Regions from separate parts of the Streptomyces sp. MK37H genome, predicted to be linked through region 3. Evidence: riboswitches for the same ligand, from Rfam matches in the RefSeq annotation. Region 3 holds a riboswitch; each other region holds the start of a gene.

Region 1 (4,968 bases), on a different contig from region 3:
AACGCCATGTGGAGCGCCCTGCACGGCGACCCCACCGTCCTCCCGGCCGCCGAACGCAACCTGGCCCGCGCCCTGTTCGGCACCGGTGCCGCCCGCGCATCGGTGCTCCGCGTCCGCCCCGAGCGCGGACACGACGCCTTCGAAACCTCGATCGTGGCCGACCTCAAGGACGCCGTCTCCCGCTATCCCTCCGACACCCGGCTCGCCCGCCTGGTGCGGGAACTACGGGCGGAGTCCGAGGCCTTCGCCCATCACTGGGCCACCCGGGCGACCGCCGCCCAGCACACCGCCGACCGCAAGAGGATCCGGCATCCGGAGATCGGCGACATCCTGCTCGACTGCGATGTGCTCATCGTCCCCGGCGCGGATCTGCGCATGGTCACCTACACGGCGGCGACCGGAAGCAGCGACGCGGGCAAGCTGGACCTGCTGCGCGTCACCGGCACCCACACCGCCATGCCCCGCTCGTGACCGGTCCTGTTACGGCGGCGTGGGGTCGGCATCGGGGCCGGAGCGCGTGGCGCCCCGGCCCCGGCCGGGCGTCCGGGTCAGGACGCGGGCAGCTCACCGCGGACCGTACGGGCCGCGGTGACCAGGTTCTCCAGTGAGGCGCGGGTCTCCGGCCAGCCGCGGGTCTTCAGACCGCAGTCGGGGTTGACCCACAGACGCTCGGCGGGGATGGCCTTCAGGCCCGTCCGCAGCAGTTCGGCCGCCTCCTCCGCGCTGGGCACCCGCGGGGAGTGGATGTCGTACACCCCGGGCCCGGCCTCGCGCGGATAGCCGTGGGCGGCGAGCTCGCGGGCCACCTGCATATGGGAGCGGGCGGCCTCCAGGCTGATGACATCGGCGTCGAGGTCGTCGATCGCCTGGACGATGTCGCCGAACTCGGCGTAGCACATATGGGTGTGGATCTGGGTGTCGGGGCGTACGCCGCCGGTGGTGAGCCGGAAGGCCTCGGTCGCCCAGGCCAGATAGGCGGGCCGGTCCGCGGTGCGCAGCGGCAGGGTCTCGCGCAGCGCGGGTTCGTCCACCTGGATGACCGAGGTCCCGGCCGCCTCCAGGTCGTTCACCTCGTCGCGCAGGGCGAGCGCGACGTGCCGGGCGGTGTCGCCGTGGGGCTGGTCGTCGCGGACGAAGGACCACGCGAGCATCGTCACCGGTCCGGTGAGCATGCCCTTGACCGGGCGGTCGGTGAGGGACTGCGCGTACGCCGTCCAGCGCACCGTCATCGGCTCGGGGCGCGAGATGTCACCGGCCAGGATCGGCGGGCGGACGTAACGGGTGCCGTAGGACTGGACCCAGCCGTGCTGGGTGGCCAGATAGCCGGTGAGCCGCTCGGCGAAGTACTGGACCATGTCGTTGCGCTCGGCCTCGCCGTGCACCAGCACATCCAGGCCGGTCTTCTCCTGGAAGGAGATCACCTCCTGGATCTCGGCCCTGATGCGCTCCTCGTACCCGGCCGTGTCGATCCGGCCCCCGCGCAGGTCGGCGCGGGCGGTGCGGAGTTCGCCGGTCTGCGGGAAGGAGCCGATGGTGGTGGTCGGCAGCAGCGGCAGGCGGAGGTGGGCGCGCTGGGCCGCGGTGCGCTCGGCGTACGGCTGGGAGCGCCGGGCGTCGGCCTCGGTGACCGCGGCGGCGCGGGCGCGGACGGCCGGGTCGCGGGTGATGGGGGAGTTGGCGCGGGAGGCGAGGTCGGCCCGGTTCGCGGCCAGCTCGGCGGTGATCGCGCCGGTGCCGCGGGCCAGGCCCTTGGCGAGGGTGACGATCTCCGCGGTCTTCTGCCGGGCGAAGGCCAGCCAGCGCAGGATCTGCGGTTCGATGTCCCGCTCGGCCGTCGTGTCGAGGGGGACGTGCAGCAGCGAGCAGGAGGCGGCCACATCGACCCGGTCCGCCAGGCCCAGCAGGGTGCCGAGCGTGGCCAGGGACTTCTCCAGGTCGTTGACCCAGATGTTGCGGCCGTTGACGACACCGGCGACCAGCCGCTTGCGGGGCAGCCCGCCTACGGCGGCCAGCGCGGCCAGATGCGCCGCGGCGGCCTCCGTGAAGTCCAGCGCCAGCCCCTCGACCGGGGCCTTGGCCAGCACCGGCAGCGCCTCGCCGAGGCGGTCGAAGTAGGAGGCGACCAGCAGCTTCGGGCGGTCGCTGAGGGCGCCGAGGTCACGGTAGGCGCGGCCGGCGGCGTGTCGCTCGGCCGGGGTGCGGTCCTGGACCAGGGCCGGCTCATCGAGCTGCACCCACTCGGCACCGGCCGCCCGCAGATCGGCCAGGACCTCGGCGTACACCGGAAGCAGCCGGTCCAGGAGGGTGAGCGGCTCGAAGTCGGCGGGCGCGCCGGGCGCGGGCTTGGCGAGGAGGAGATAGGTGACGGGGCCGACGATGACCGGCCGCGCGGTCAGCCCGAGGGCGAGGGCCTCCTTGAGCTCGGCGACCTGCTTGGCGGAGTCGGCCGCGAACACCGTGTCCGGACCCAGCTCCGGGACCAGATAGTGGTAGTTGGTGTCGAACCACTTGGTCATCTCCAGCGGCGCCACATCCTGCGTGCCCCGCGCCATCGCGAAGTACCCGTCGAGCGGGTCGGCGGCGACCGCGTCCCGGTGGCGGTCGGGGATGGCGCCGACCATGACGGTGGTGTCCAGCACATGGTCGTAGTACGAGAAGTCGCCCGTGGGGACTTCGTCGATGCCCGCCCCGGCCAGTTGGAGCCAGTTGGCGCGGCGCAGTCCGGCGGCGGTGGCCCTCAGCGCGTCGGCGGTGACGCGGCCCTTCCAGTAGCCCTCGATCGCCTTCTTCAGTTCCCGGTTCGGGCCCTGGCGGGGGTAGCCGTACACGGTGGCCCGTGCTGCCGCGGCTGCGGACTCGGTGGTCACGGAGATCTCCTTCGCGAGATGAATCCCTGAGGTCCCGGCGACGGGAGGAGAGCGCGAAGGGTGACGGACCGGACGCCACGACTTCGCGCGGCAGGCGCGCGGTCGTCCGCCTGGTGCATGTTCGCCGACCCGCCCTCGAGGTCACCGGGATGTCCGCGCACGGGTGGTCCGTACGCGGGCAGATGGCAGGTCTTCGGACTCACGGGCACGTCCTCCTCAGGAGGACACCTACTGGCCGTCGCTTCCCAGACCCTCTCACCGGACCCAGTGCGTATGACGGCGGTCGTTCCCGCTCACCGCTGCGGGGCAGTCCCGGAATTCCACCGGGTTCCCTCTTACGACGCGTCCCGCCTGGCGGACGGGGCGAACCAGCTGCACCAGCCAGCCTACGGGGCCGTCCGGCGGTGTGCGGGGTCCCGTCCGGTATTCGGGATGGTGAGGTGGGACACGGTGGACGCACTCGCGTACGAAGGCGTGGCGGACGCGCGAGTACGGCTCAGTGCGGCACGGGGAACCCCCGGTCACGTCGGCCGGGGGTTCCGCCCCTCACGGGCTCGTGGAGCGGGAGGTCAGCATGAGCTGGAGTCCGACTGGCCCACCAGATTGACCGGAACGGTGACGAAGGAGAACTGGTTGCTGGCGCATACGCCGGGGAAGGTCGTGGTCGTGCTGCTGGTGTTATTGACGGTGGCATCGGGGCCGTCCTCCGCGACGGCACCGGTCGCGCCGACGGCGAGGGACGCGGCGGTGAGAGCGAGCGTGGACAGGGCGGTCCGCATACGCATGGGAACTCCTTGCTGGGGATGAGCGGCCGGAAATGACCGGCTTCGCATGCATGGTGCCCCTTTGTCGGGCGGATCGCGGCCCAACGTCCCCCCAATGGGGTAAGCCGGTGCCCTCGGCCGTCCGGGCGGCCCAAGGACGCGTCATCCGCCGAAGCGTCACTCGTTGTCACGTCACCCGCCGCCTCGCCATCGGCCGCCGCGTCACCGCCGCCGAGCCGTGCGTCGTCCGCCGGGGCGCAGGGCGGGGTCGTCGTAGGCCGCCACCCCTCCGGCCGCCCCTCCTCTGTGTGGGGCAACCCGCCGCGCGGCCGTCGCGCGCTCCAGCTCGCCCTGCGTTCGGACACCGTCGAGCAGGGCGAACGCCAGGCCGCGCGGCTGCTCGCCGCCATCGGCGCGGCGGGCGCGCCGCTCGCCGCCGGGCTCGGCGAGCTCGAGGAGCCGGTGGCCGCCCAGCGCCGTCTGGTGGCCGACGCCTCCCATGAGCTGCGCACCCGCTGACCGCGCTGCGCACCAACGCCGAACTGCCGGCTCGCGCCGACCGGCTCTCCGCCGCCCAGCGGGACCGGGCCGCGTCGGCACGCCATGCTGTACAACACTCCGCTCAACTTCGTGCTCACCGGTGACTCGCTGGACCGGAACGGCCGTGAACTCGCCGCGCTCCAGAGGTACTTCGCGCCCCTGCACAAGGCGGCCGGTACCGAGCCCCTGACCGGCTTCCGGGCGCTGACCGCCGATCACACCGTGCAGCGCACCGTCTTCGGCGACGGCCCCCGCACCGTCACCGCCAACTTCGGCAGCGCACCCCACAAGGGCCTGCCCGGCGGCTGTGTGGACGCCAGGCTCCGCGGCGACAGCGCGCCCCGGCGGCTGTGCCCGGCCACGCTGAGAGGAATCGCCGGGTAACCGCGTGGCGCCATCGGCGCACATGGCGATGTTTCCGCGATTACCGGGCATTGCCCGTCCCATCGTTAGAGTCGGCCCTCACTGCACTGCGGGCCGACCCTGCGAGGTTTACTGAGCGATGGCATATCCGATGGCCGGGGCCGATGGCGTGCCCGCGAGACCGCATTTTCCCGAGGTCGAACTCGACATCCTGGACTACTGGGAGAAGAACCACATCTTCCAGGAGACCGTGGAAGCGCGGAAAGCCGAAAACGCCGAAGAATTCGTGTTCTACGACGGGCCGCCGTTCGCCAATGGCCTGCCGCACTACGGGCATCTGCTGGCCGGTTACGCGAAGGACGTGGTGCCGCGCTATCAGACCATGCGCGGCCGCAGGGTCGAACGGCGCTTCGGCTGGACCTCGCACGGGCTGC
Region 2 (4,968 bases), on a different contig from region 3:
CGTAGGTGCCGGGGCGCAGCGAGGCGAGCGAGCGGGTCAGGGTGATCTGGCCGGCCGCGGTCGCGTGGACGGTCAGCGGCGCCTCGTTCGGCAGCGGACGGTTGGGGACCGGTTTCAGCGCAGCGCCGGTGGCGTACCGTCCGGCCGCCACCGCGGCCACGCCGACACTCAGCAGGGTGGTGGCGGCCGCGACCGCCGTTGTTCGCAGACGCATCCCTCCCAGTGTGGTCGGGGAGGCGGCCCCCGGCCAGCGGGCGTGCCCGGCCGGGTGACCGCCCGGCCGGGGCCCGGGTGCGTGCCGGGCGGGCTCAGCCCTTCTGGCCGTAGCCGCTCAGCTTCTCGGCGGCGCGCCGCATCTCGTCCGGCGGGATCAGGGAGGGGGTGCGGCCGGGGACGGAGACCGCGGTGAGCCAGACCCGGCACATCCATTCGAGCTGGGCGGTGCGGTCGTACGCCTGGTCCAGGGTGGCGCCGTGGACGACGGTGCCGTGGTTGCGCAGCAGACAGCCGCTGCGGTCGCGCAGCGCCTCGAGCATGGCGTCGGCCAGTTCGTCCGTGCCGTAGAGCGCGTAGGGCGCGACGCGGACCGGGCCGCCGAGGGCGGCGGTCATGTAGTGGATCGCGGGGAGCTCGTCGACGAGCGTGGAGACGGCCGTGGCGTGGACGGCGTGGGTGTGGACCACGGCCCCGGCGTCGGTCTCCCGGTAGATCGCGAGGTGCATGGGCAGCTCGCTGGTGGGCTTCAGCGTGCCGAGGATCTGCTGTCCGTCAAGGTCGACGGCGACGGCGTCCCTGGGGCCGAGCCGGTCGTAGGGGACGCCGCTCGGGGTCACCAGGACGGTGTCGCCGACCCGGGCCGAGACATTGCCCGAGGTGCCGACGACCAGGCCGTCGGCGGTGGTCCTGCGGGCCGTGCTCACCACCTGCGTCCATGCCTGCCGCAGGGGATGGGTCAGCCGCGGCTGCGGCTGCCGCGTGGATCGCGACTGGGTCACCTGCCCTCACCTCCGAGGCCCGATCCTTCCAGGCGGCCGCCGGCCGCGCGGCGGCGGGACCGGCAACGGGCGCGGCGGGCGACTACGACCGTGCCTCGTGGGCACCCGACTCCGGGCGGGTGAACGCGGGGGGACAGCGGGCGGCCGCGGGGCCGGTTCCGGGGCCTGCTCCGGTGGCCCTCGATCGCGGCTCAACTCCCGTACGGCATGGGAACGTAGGCTGGAATTCACTGGGTTTTAGCGACCCCGCAACCATGTCACTCCGATGCCCTGCTCAGTTCATCTCCCGTTCACCCTGTTTCCTTACGTTCACCGTGCCACTAACGACCTTCGAACTGATTGACCGGGTGTATGGAACACATCACGCTTCTCATCGGGATCGTGATCGTCACGGCCTTGGTGTTCGACTTCACGAACGGCTTTCACGACACGGCTAACGCCATGGCCACCACCATCTCCACGGGAGCACTCGGGCCCAGGGTGGCGGTGGCGATGTCGGCCGTCCTCAATCTCGTCGGCGCGTTCCTGTCCGTGGAGGTGGCCAAGACCATCTCCGGCGGGATCATCGACGAGGGATCCGGTATCCAGCCAGAAGTGATCTTCGCGGGACTCGTCGGCGCGATCCTGTGGAATCTGGTGACGTGGCTCGCCGGACTCCCCTCGAGCTCCTCGCATGCCCTGTTCGGCGGTCTGATCGGCGCCACCGTGGTCTCCGTGGGCCTGGACGGGGTCAACGGCGACGCGATCGTCATGAAGGTCCTGATCCCCGCCGTCGCCGCGCCGATCGTGGCCGGCATCGCCACGCTGGCCGCCACCCGGCTCACCTACCGGCTCGGCCGCGACCGCTCCCCGGAGGACACCGCGAAGGGCTACCGCGCGGGACAGATCGCCTCGGCCGCCCTGGTCTCCCTGGCCCACGGCACCAACGACGCCCAGAAGACGATGGGCGTGATCACCCTGGCTCTGGTCACCGGGGACGTGGTGGCGCCCGACTCCGACCCGCCGCTGTGGGTCATCGTCTCGGCGGGCCTGGCCATCGCGCTCGGCACCTACCTGGGCGGCTGGCGCATCATCCGCACCATGGGCAAGGGCATCACCGACATCCAGCCGCCGCAGGGCTTCGCCGCCCAGACCGGCGCCGCCACCGTCATCCTCGCCTCCTCCCACATCGGCTTCGCGCTGTCCACCACCCAGGTCTGCTCCGGCGCCGTCATGGGCGCGGGTGTCGGCCGTAAGGGCGCCGTGGTGCGCTGGTCGACCGCGGGCCGCATGGTGGTCGCCTGGGTGCTGACCCTGCCGGCCGCCGGACTGGTGGCGGGCGCCGCCGCGCTCCTGGCCGACCAGGGGAACGCGGGAATCACGGCGGTGGCCGTGCTCGCCGTCCTGGCCTGCGGGGCGATCTGGATGCTGTCGCGCCGCAAGCCCGTGGACCACACCAACGTCAACGAGGTCGGCGCCCAGGAGCCGGTGGGCGCCGTCACGGCCGCCCTGCGGTCCGTGGCCCCGCCGCCCGCCGGTGCGGCGAGCGCCGCCCCCGAAGCGGCGAGCGCCGCCCCCGAGGACGTCACCTCGGAGAACACACCCGAGCAGACCCCCACCCCCGCCGCCGCGAGCAGCACCACCCGCTAAGGAGCCAGGAAACATGAGCATCGACTGGGCGGCACTCGGCCAGGTCTTCGGCATCAGCCTCGCGGTGACGGTCGCCATGGTGGGCGTCTTCACCCTGGGCATCGTCGGCACCTCCCGTAAGGCGGCGCCGGAGCAGGGCGGCACGGCCGCCGCCGTGCCCGGGGGCGCGGTGGGCGGCTCACCGCTCGCGCGCACCGGCGCGTACGCCTGCTTCGCGGTGTGCGCCGCGGTCGTGGCGTACGGCATCTATCTGATCGTCGCCTGAGGACCCCGCTTCCCCGAACGACCCACCGGCCGCCGGATGGTGGCGCTGACCAGCGCCGACCGTCCGGCGGCCGTCCTGTGAGGGGCGGTTGTCTGTGTGGCTCGGCACACTCGGGCGTCATGGGTCATATGCGAGTTGACGGCCATTCGCGGCCCATGGTGGACTTCCCGAGCCAAACGGCGGCAGGAGAGGAAGCCGGTGAGAATCCGGCGCGGTCCCGCCACTGTCACCGGGGAGCACCTTCCCATCGCCTGTATGGGGTCACGGCTCGTCCGTACGGTTCGTCGCGTACGCGGGGCTGGAAGACCGGGAGGGCCGCGGATCCGGGAGCCAGGAGACTCTCACCGCCGGTCACGTCGAACCAGGGCGAGGACCCTGAGTGAGGACATACCGCCATGCCCGGCATCGCCACGCCGCCAGCCCTCCCTGTCCGATTCGACTCTTCCGGCCTCTCCGGCCCGTCTGGTTCCGTATCGCCGCGCCGAGGCGTGACGGCGGCCTGACGGATGCGTGCCGACCACGCCTCGTTCGCGTGCGGTGCGGTCCTCGGCTTCCTCGGCGACCTGGCCACGGGTGATCCGCGCCGCGGCCATCCGGTGGCCGCGTTCGGGCGTGCCGCCGCGGCCGCCGAGCGCCGGCTGTGGCGCGACCACCGGGGCTACGGGGCCCTGCACACCGCGTTGTGCGCGGGCGGCGCGGCCGCCGGTGCCGCGCTGCTGACCCGCGCCGTACGGGCCCTGGGCCGCCGCCGCGGCGCGGAGGTCGCGCTGACCGCCGCCGCCACCTGGGCTGTGCTGGGCGGCACGAGCCTGGGCCGTGAGGCCCGGGCCGTCGGCGGGGCACTGGCCGCCGGGGACCTCGAGGTCGCCCGGGAGCGGCTGCCGCATCTGTGCGGCCGCGATCCGCAGGCGCTGGACGGGCCGCGGATCGCCCGCGCGGTGGTCGAATCGGTGGCCGAGAACACCTCCGACGCCGTCGTGGGCGCGCTGGTGTGGGGCGCCGTGGGCGGTGTGCCGGGGCTCATAGGATTCCGCGCGGTCAACACCCTGGACGCCATGGTGGGCCACAAGTCGCCGCGCTACCGGCGGTTCGGCTGGGCGGCGGCCCGGCTGGACGATGTGGCCGGCTGGCCCGGCGCGCGCCTTACGGCGACCCTGGCGACGCTCGCGGGCCCCGATCCGCGCGGTGCCTGGCGCGCCTGGCGGCGGGACGGCCGGCGCCATCCGAGCCCCAACGCGGGCCCCGTGGAGGCGTCCTTCGCGGGCGCGCTCGGCGTCCGGCTGGGCGGCACCCTCGCGTACGGCGGCCGGGTCGAGCACCGGCCGGTACTCAACTCCGGCGGGCGGCCGGTGGAGTCGGCCGACATCGAGCGGGCCATACGGCTGTCGCGGCGCGTCGGCGTCCTGGCCCTCGGGGTGTCCATAGCGGCCCGGCCGGTCCTGAGGGCGTTGACGGGGCGACCCCGGGCCTTGGGAAGGGGTGACGGATGAGCGGGATACGCGGTAAGGGCGGCACGGACGGTTCCGGGGCACGCGGCGGGGGGCTGCTCGTCGCGGGTACGACCTCCGACGCGGGCAAGAGCGTGGTGACGGCCGGGATCTGCCGGTGGCTCGCCCGTAAGGGCGTCAGCGTGGCTCCCTTCAAGGCGCAGAACATGTCGCTCAACTCCTTCGTCACCCGGGAGGGGGCGGAGATCGGGCGGGCACAGGCCATGCAGGCCACCGCCGCGCGTGTCGAGCCGAGCGCGCTGATGAACCCGGTCCTGCTGAAGCCGGGCAGCGACCGCAGCAGCCAAGTGGTGCTGCTGGGCAAGCCGGTGGGCGAGCTGAGCGCGCGCGGGTACTTCGGCGGGCCCGGAGCACCCTCGCCCGGCGAGAAGCCCTCCGCGGGGCGGGAGGCGCTGCTGGGGACCGTCACGGAGTGCCTGGAGGAGCTGCGGAGCGCCCATGACGCGGTGATCTGCGAGGGCGCGGGCAGCCCGGCCGAGATCAATCTGCGCCGCACCGACATCGTCAACATGGGCCTGGCGCGCGCCGCCGGGCTTCCGGTCGTGGTGGTCGGGGACATCGACCGCGGTGG
Region 3 (4,968 bases):
GAGGTCACGGTGGTGGATCCAGACCTGGATGCCCACTTGCCGCTCGCGGGCGTAGTCCACGAGCTGCGGGATCCAGCTGTTGCGTTGCCAGTCGGGATCGGTGACGTCCCACTGGTCGGGGTCGAAGTACCAGCCCGCGTCCACCACCACATACGGCCATCCGCGCTGGGCCGCGTAGTCCACGTACCCCTGCTGCATCGACAGGCTCTGCCCGGCCGGCTTGCCGCCCGCGAGCCAGGTCCACAGCGCGGGGCCGGGCCGGATCCACGAGGTGTCGGCGACCCGTGACGCCGGTGCCAGATCGTCGGTGAAGGTGGACTGGGTGACGGTCGGCAGATCGCCCACGATCAGGGCGCGCCAGGGTGTGCTGAGCGGCCCGTCGGACTCGACCCGCTCGTCCCACAGGCCGATGCGGTACGTGGGCAGCCCCTGCTGGTGGATCAGCCGGGCGGCGGAGTAGCGGCCGGTGAGATCCGACTCCGCGATCAGGGCGTAGCCGCCGCCCGTCTCGAAGAGCGCCTGCGCCATGTACTCACCGGTGGGCGCGGTCGCCGCGGTGTACTCCTTGAACAGGTTCTCGTTGTCCTTGCGGTAGTCGCCGAGCCACGCGGTCGCGTCCGGGGGCAGGGTGAAGGCCGAGGCCTCGCCGAGGACATCGCCGCTGCCGGAGGGCAGGTCGTAGCGATAGGCGACCCCGTCGTCCGAGACCCGCACCACAAGGTCCAGCCGGGCGTTCCCGCCGCCCCGGAACCGGAAGCGGGACTCGGTCATCCGCGCGGTGCGCGAGCGCTGCTTGCCGACCGTCGACCGGTAGCGCTCCACGACGGTGCGGTCGTGGCGTCCCAGATAGCGCAGCCCGTGCGACAGGTCCGCCCGCTCGGTGACGATGCCCACGGGCGAGGGCTCGATCACCGTCCGTCCACCCCGGGACACCTGGAGCGTCAGCGCTCCCGAGGCGCCGTCAAGCCGCAGCTGGGCGAGGGGACCGGAGTGGGGCGAGGGGCCGCGCACGGTCCAGGCGGAGTCCTTCGCCTGTGCGGGCCCGGTGATGAAGAGCGTCATGGCCAGGACGCCGCAGAGCAGAAATGCCACTGCGGAGCGTCGGTAAGATCTCGGCATCGTTGCCTCCCGAGGCGGATACGTTACCGAGTCATCCGATAACTTGGGAGGGGTTGAGCGACATTACGCCCCGTCAAGGGTCGCTGGCGCATGAGAGATCGGATCTATGGCTTGGCTGCTTCCGGAGGCGACGCCACGGGTAGCGGGTCGGCTGACGGACCCGCGCACGGTCCGGCTGAGGAGGCGCACACGATGAGCGGCACGGCTCGGCCCGGCGACCCGGACCGGGAGACGGCGGACCCGGCGCCCGCCGGGCCCGAGGGCGGGGACCCCGCCTGCTGGCTGGAGAGGGTGTGCGCCGACTGCGGCGCGATCCAGGACACCGCCCGCTTCACTCGCTGTGCGCGGTGCGGAGCCCCGAAGGAGTGAGCGGGGCGCCCGGGATGCGATGATGCCGGGCGACAAAGGCGACGGCGGAACGAGGAAGCCGGTGTGACTCCGGCGCGGTACCGCCACTGTGATCGGCGAGCGGATCCCGAACAGGTCACTGCCCGCATACGCGGGTGGGAAGGCCGGGACGAGCATCGACCCGAGAGCCAGGAGACTCACGCGGTCGCCTCCTCGAGCGACACCGGGGCGGACTTCCCCGGAGGAGGGGTGATGCGTCGTGTCCGTAAGGCCGACCGACCCACTGCCGTGCCGGGTGACCGTGTGCCGGGACTGCTGTTGCGGCAGTCCCAAGGTGACCGGCATCGACCATGCCGCGCAGATCGCGCGGCTCGGTGAGGAGGCGCCCGTACGCGTCTCCGAGTGTCTGGACGTCTGCGACCAGGCCAATGTGATCGTGGTGCAGCCGTCGGCCGCCGGACGGGCCGCCGGGGGCAGGCCGGTGTGGCTCGGCCTGGTCAACGACCCGGATGCGACGGAGGACATCGTGGCCTGGGTCCGGGCGGGCGGCCCGGGGGTGGCACCGCTGCCCGACATCCTCGATCTGTACGCGTTCTCGCCGCGGGGGAGCGCCTCGGCCGAGCCGTCACCGGGCGGTCGCTGAGCGCCCGAAGTCGCCTGTGTGGCACGGGAGTTGGTCTTACGAGCAGAACTCTGGCGGCCTTGCACCCTGTGGGCTACCGTCGGTAACACGTTGCCGGTCGGTAACACGATTCCGTCGCGGCAACCCCCTCCGTACCTCCCGCACCCTCCGAACCCCTTCCGGAAGGCAGCTCATGGAGAACTCCACAGAGAATTCCGCGTCGCCCGCCCGGAACAGCGGGAACAGCGGGAACAGCGGGAACAGCGGGAACAGCGGGAACAGCGGGATCAGCGGGATCAGCCGCCGCCGCGCCCTGACGGCGGCGGGCGGTGTGCTCGCCGGCGCCGCGCTCGCCCAGGCGGCGGTTCCGGCCTTCGCCGCCTCAGGGGCCTCCTCGGACGCGGACGCCATCGTGGTCGGCCATGGGCTCGCCGGGCTGGTGGCCACGGCGGAGCTGGCGGCCGCGGGGCGCAAGGTGCTCCTCCTCGACCAGGAGCCCGAGAGCAACCTCGGCGGTCAGGCGTTCTGGTCCTTCGGCGGCCTGTTCTTCGTCGACTCCGAGGAGCAGCGGCTGATGGGGATCAAGGACTCCCCCGAACTGGCCTGGCAGGACTGGCTCGGCACGGCCGGCTTCGACCGCGGTGTCACCGACCCCGGTGGCCAGGACTACTGGGCCCACAAGTGGGCTGAGGCGTATGTGGACTTCGCCTCCGGGGAGAAGCGGTCCTGGTTGCACGGGCTCGGCGTGCAATGGTTCCCGATCGTCGGCTGGGCCGAGCGCGGCGGCGGTCTCGCGGACGGCCACGGCAACTCGGTGCCGCGCTTCCACGTCACCTGGGGCACCGGTCCCGCCGTGGTCGAGCCATTCGAGAAGAGGGTGCGGGCCGCCGCGAAGGACGGCCGGGTCACCTTCAAGTTCCGTCACCGGGTGGACGAACTGGTGGTCACCGGTGGCGCCGTCACCGGGGTGAGCGGCTCGATCCTGGAGCCGAGCGACGCCGCTCGCGGCAAGCAGACCTCGCGCACCGTGGTGGGCGACTTCGAGCTCAACGCCCCGGTGGTGATCGTCACCTCCGGCGGTATCGGCGCCAACCACGACCTCGTACGCCGGAACTGGCCCGACCGGCTCGGCCCGCCGCCGAAGTTCATGGTCACCGGCGTCCCGGCGTATGTGGACGGCCGCATGCTGGCGATCACCGAGAAGGCTGGCGGACGGATCGTCAACCCCGACCGGATGTGGCACTACACCGAGGGCCTCAGGAACTACGACCCGATCTGGCCGGGCCATGGCATCCGCATTCTGCCGGGCCCGTCGTCGATGTGGTTCGACGCGAAGGGCAGGCGCTTCTCCAGCCCCGACATCCCGGGTTACGACACCCTGCACACCCTCGGATCGATCACCGCCACCGGCTATGACTACTCGTGGTTTGTCACCACCCAGAAGATCATGGCCAAGGAGTTCGCGCTCTCGGGCTCGGAGCAGAACCCGGACCTGACCAACAAGGACATCCTGCAGCTCCTCTCCCGCATCTGGCAGACCCCCGAGCCGATCCAGCGGTTCCGGGACAAGGGCGAGGACTTCGTCGTGGCCAACAACCTGCCCCAACTCGTGGCAGGTATGAACAAGTTGACCGGCGACAACCTGATCGACCTGGCGGACCTCAAGCGGCAGATCGAGGCCCGCGACCGCGAGATCGAGAACCCGTACACCAAGGACGTCCAGGTCATGGGCATCCGCAACGCGCTCGCCTACCCCGGGGACACCCTCAGCCGCACCGCCTCCGCGCACCGGATCCTGGACTCGGGCGCCGGACCCCTGATCGCCGTGCGCCTCAACATCCTCACCCGCAAGACCCTCGGCGGCCTCCAGACCGACCTCTCCGGCCGCGTCCTGGACGCCTCCGGCCACCCGATCAGCGGCCTGTACGCGGCCGGTGAGGTGGCGGGCTTCGGCGGGGGAGGAGCGCACGGCTACCGCTCCCTGGAGGGCACCTTCCTGGGTGGCTGCCTCTTCTCGGGCCGCACGGCGGGCCGCGCGGCGGTGTCCGCGACCGCGGCCTGACCCGGTCGGCGGGCCGACGGACGCGGGCCTCGGTTCTCAGCTGCCGCGGTGGCCCTGGGACAGGGCTTCGGCGAGGTCGGCGAGGGTCTTCGCGAGGTCCGGGACCAGGGCGTCGGGGATCTTGTCCAGGACGCGGCGGCGGGCGCCGCGACACCGCCGCCCCGGCCGCCCGCGACCTGACCGCCCATGAAGTCACCCCCGTGCAGGGGGACTTCTCCCGGCCCGAGACCTGGCGGGGCCACCTGGACGGCACGGACGCGGTGGTGCACCTGCTCATGGACATGAGCGACCCGATCGGTGCCGACCAGCGGCTGTTCGCCGAACTGTCCGCCGCACAGGACCGCGACGGCCGGCGCCGCCACCTGGTGTACACCACCGGCATCTCCGCCTACGGCCGCACCGGTCTCGCCCTCATGGACGAGAACACCCCCGGCCATCCCGACAGCCCCCTCGGCTTCCGCTTCGGCCTGGAGAAGGAGCTCGCCGCCGGCGGTCTCGCGCACACCGTGGTCCGTCCCGGCTTCCTCTACGGCGGCCCGGCCGCCACCTCCATGACCGGCCAGTGGTTCGCCGCCGCCGAGTCCGGCAAGCCCGTCTTCTACGGTGACACCAGCAAGCGCTGGAGCTGGGTCCACGTGGACGACCTCGCCGACGCCTACGTCCGAGTCCTCGACCACCCCGACCGCCGTCGAAGGCGAGGTCTTCGTCATCGCCGACGACCAGCGCCTGAGCGCCCTGGAGATGCAGCGGATCGCCGTCCGGGCGGCTGGCCGCACAGGCGAGATCGGCCTCGAGACGGCCGAAGCGGGCGGCATGC

Evidence for each region. A riboswitch is a leader RNA that binds a small molecule or an ion and turns the genes downstream of it on or off. The one in region 3 is predicted to bind cobalamin.
Region 1: another riboswitch for cobalamin. It lies ahead of metE (5-methyltetrahydropteroyltriglutamate--homocysteine S-methyltransferase); the one in region 3 lies ahead of GWI24_RS00870 ((2Fe-2S) ferredoxin domain-containing protein).
Region 2: another riboswitch for cobalamin. It lies ahead of GWI24_RS24525 (cobalamin biosynthesis protein); the one in region 3 lies ahead of GWI24_RS00870 ((2Fe-2S) ferredoxin domain-containing protein).

What each region holds. Positions count from the first base shown of each region.
Region 1 covers NZ_JAAAYH010000036.1:21,999-26,966, forward strand. Annotated here, with positions in the region: gene GWI24_RS08440 (helix-turn-helix transcriptional regulator) at 1-471, shown strand, start outside; gene metE (5-methyltetrahydropteroyltriglutamate--homocysteine S-methyltransferase) at 549-2,867, opposite strand; cobalamin riboswitch at 3,034-3,255, opposite strand; gene GWI24_RS08450 (hypothetical protein) at 3,437-3,652, opposite strand; gene GWI24_RS08455 (hypothetical protein) at 3,938-4,150, shown strand; partial or broken gene GWI24_RS08460 (glycoside hydrolase) at 4,232-4,555, shown strand; gene ileS (isoleucine--tRNA ligase) at 4,674-4,968, shown strand, end outside.
Region 2 covers NZ_JAAAYH010000187.1:2,542-7,509, forward strand. Annotated here, with positions in the region: gene GWI24_RS24505 (alpha/beta hydrolase) at 1-214, opposite strand, end outside; gene GWI24_RS24510 (class II aldolase/adducin family protein) at 309-995, opposite strand; gene GWI24_RS24515 (inorganic phosphate transporter) at 1,347-2,624, shown strand; gene GWI24_RS24520 (hypothetical protein) at 2,638-2,889, shown strand; cobalamin riboswitch at 3,077-3,230, shown strand; gene GWI24_RS24525 (cobalamin biosynthesis protein) at 3,396-4,379, shown strand; gene GWI24_RS24530 (cobyric acid synthase) at 4,376-4,968, shown strand, end outside.
Region 3 covers NZ_JAAAYH010000002.1:30,370-35,337, reverse strand. Annotated here, with positions in the region: gene GWI24_RS00880 (glycoside hydrolase family 97 protein) at 1-1,119, opposite strand, end outside; gene GWI24_RS00875 (hypothetical protein) at 1,312-1,488, shown strand; cobalamin riboswitch at 1,537-1,666, shown strand; gene GWI24_RS00870 ((2Fe-2S) ferredoxin domain-containing protein) at 1,727-2,110, shown strand; gene GWI24_RS00865 (FAD-binding dehydrogenase) at 2,283-4,151, shown strand; gene GWI24_RS46025 (hypothetical protein) at 4,200-4,331, shown strand; gene GWI24_RS00860 (NAD-dependent epimerase/dehydratase family protein) at 4,328-4,968, shown strand, end outside.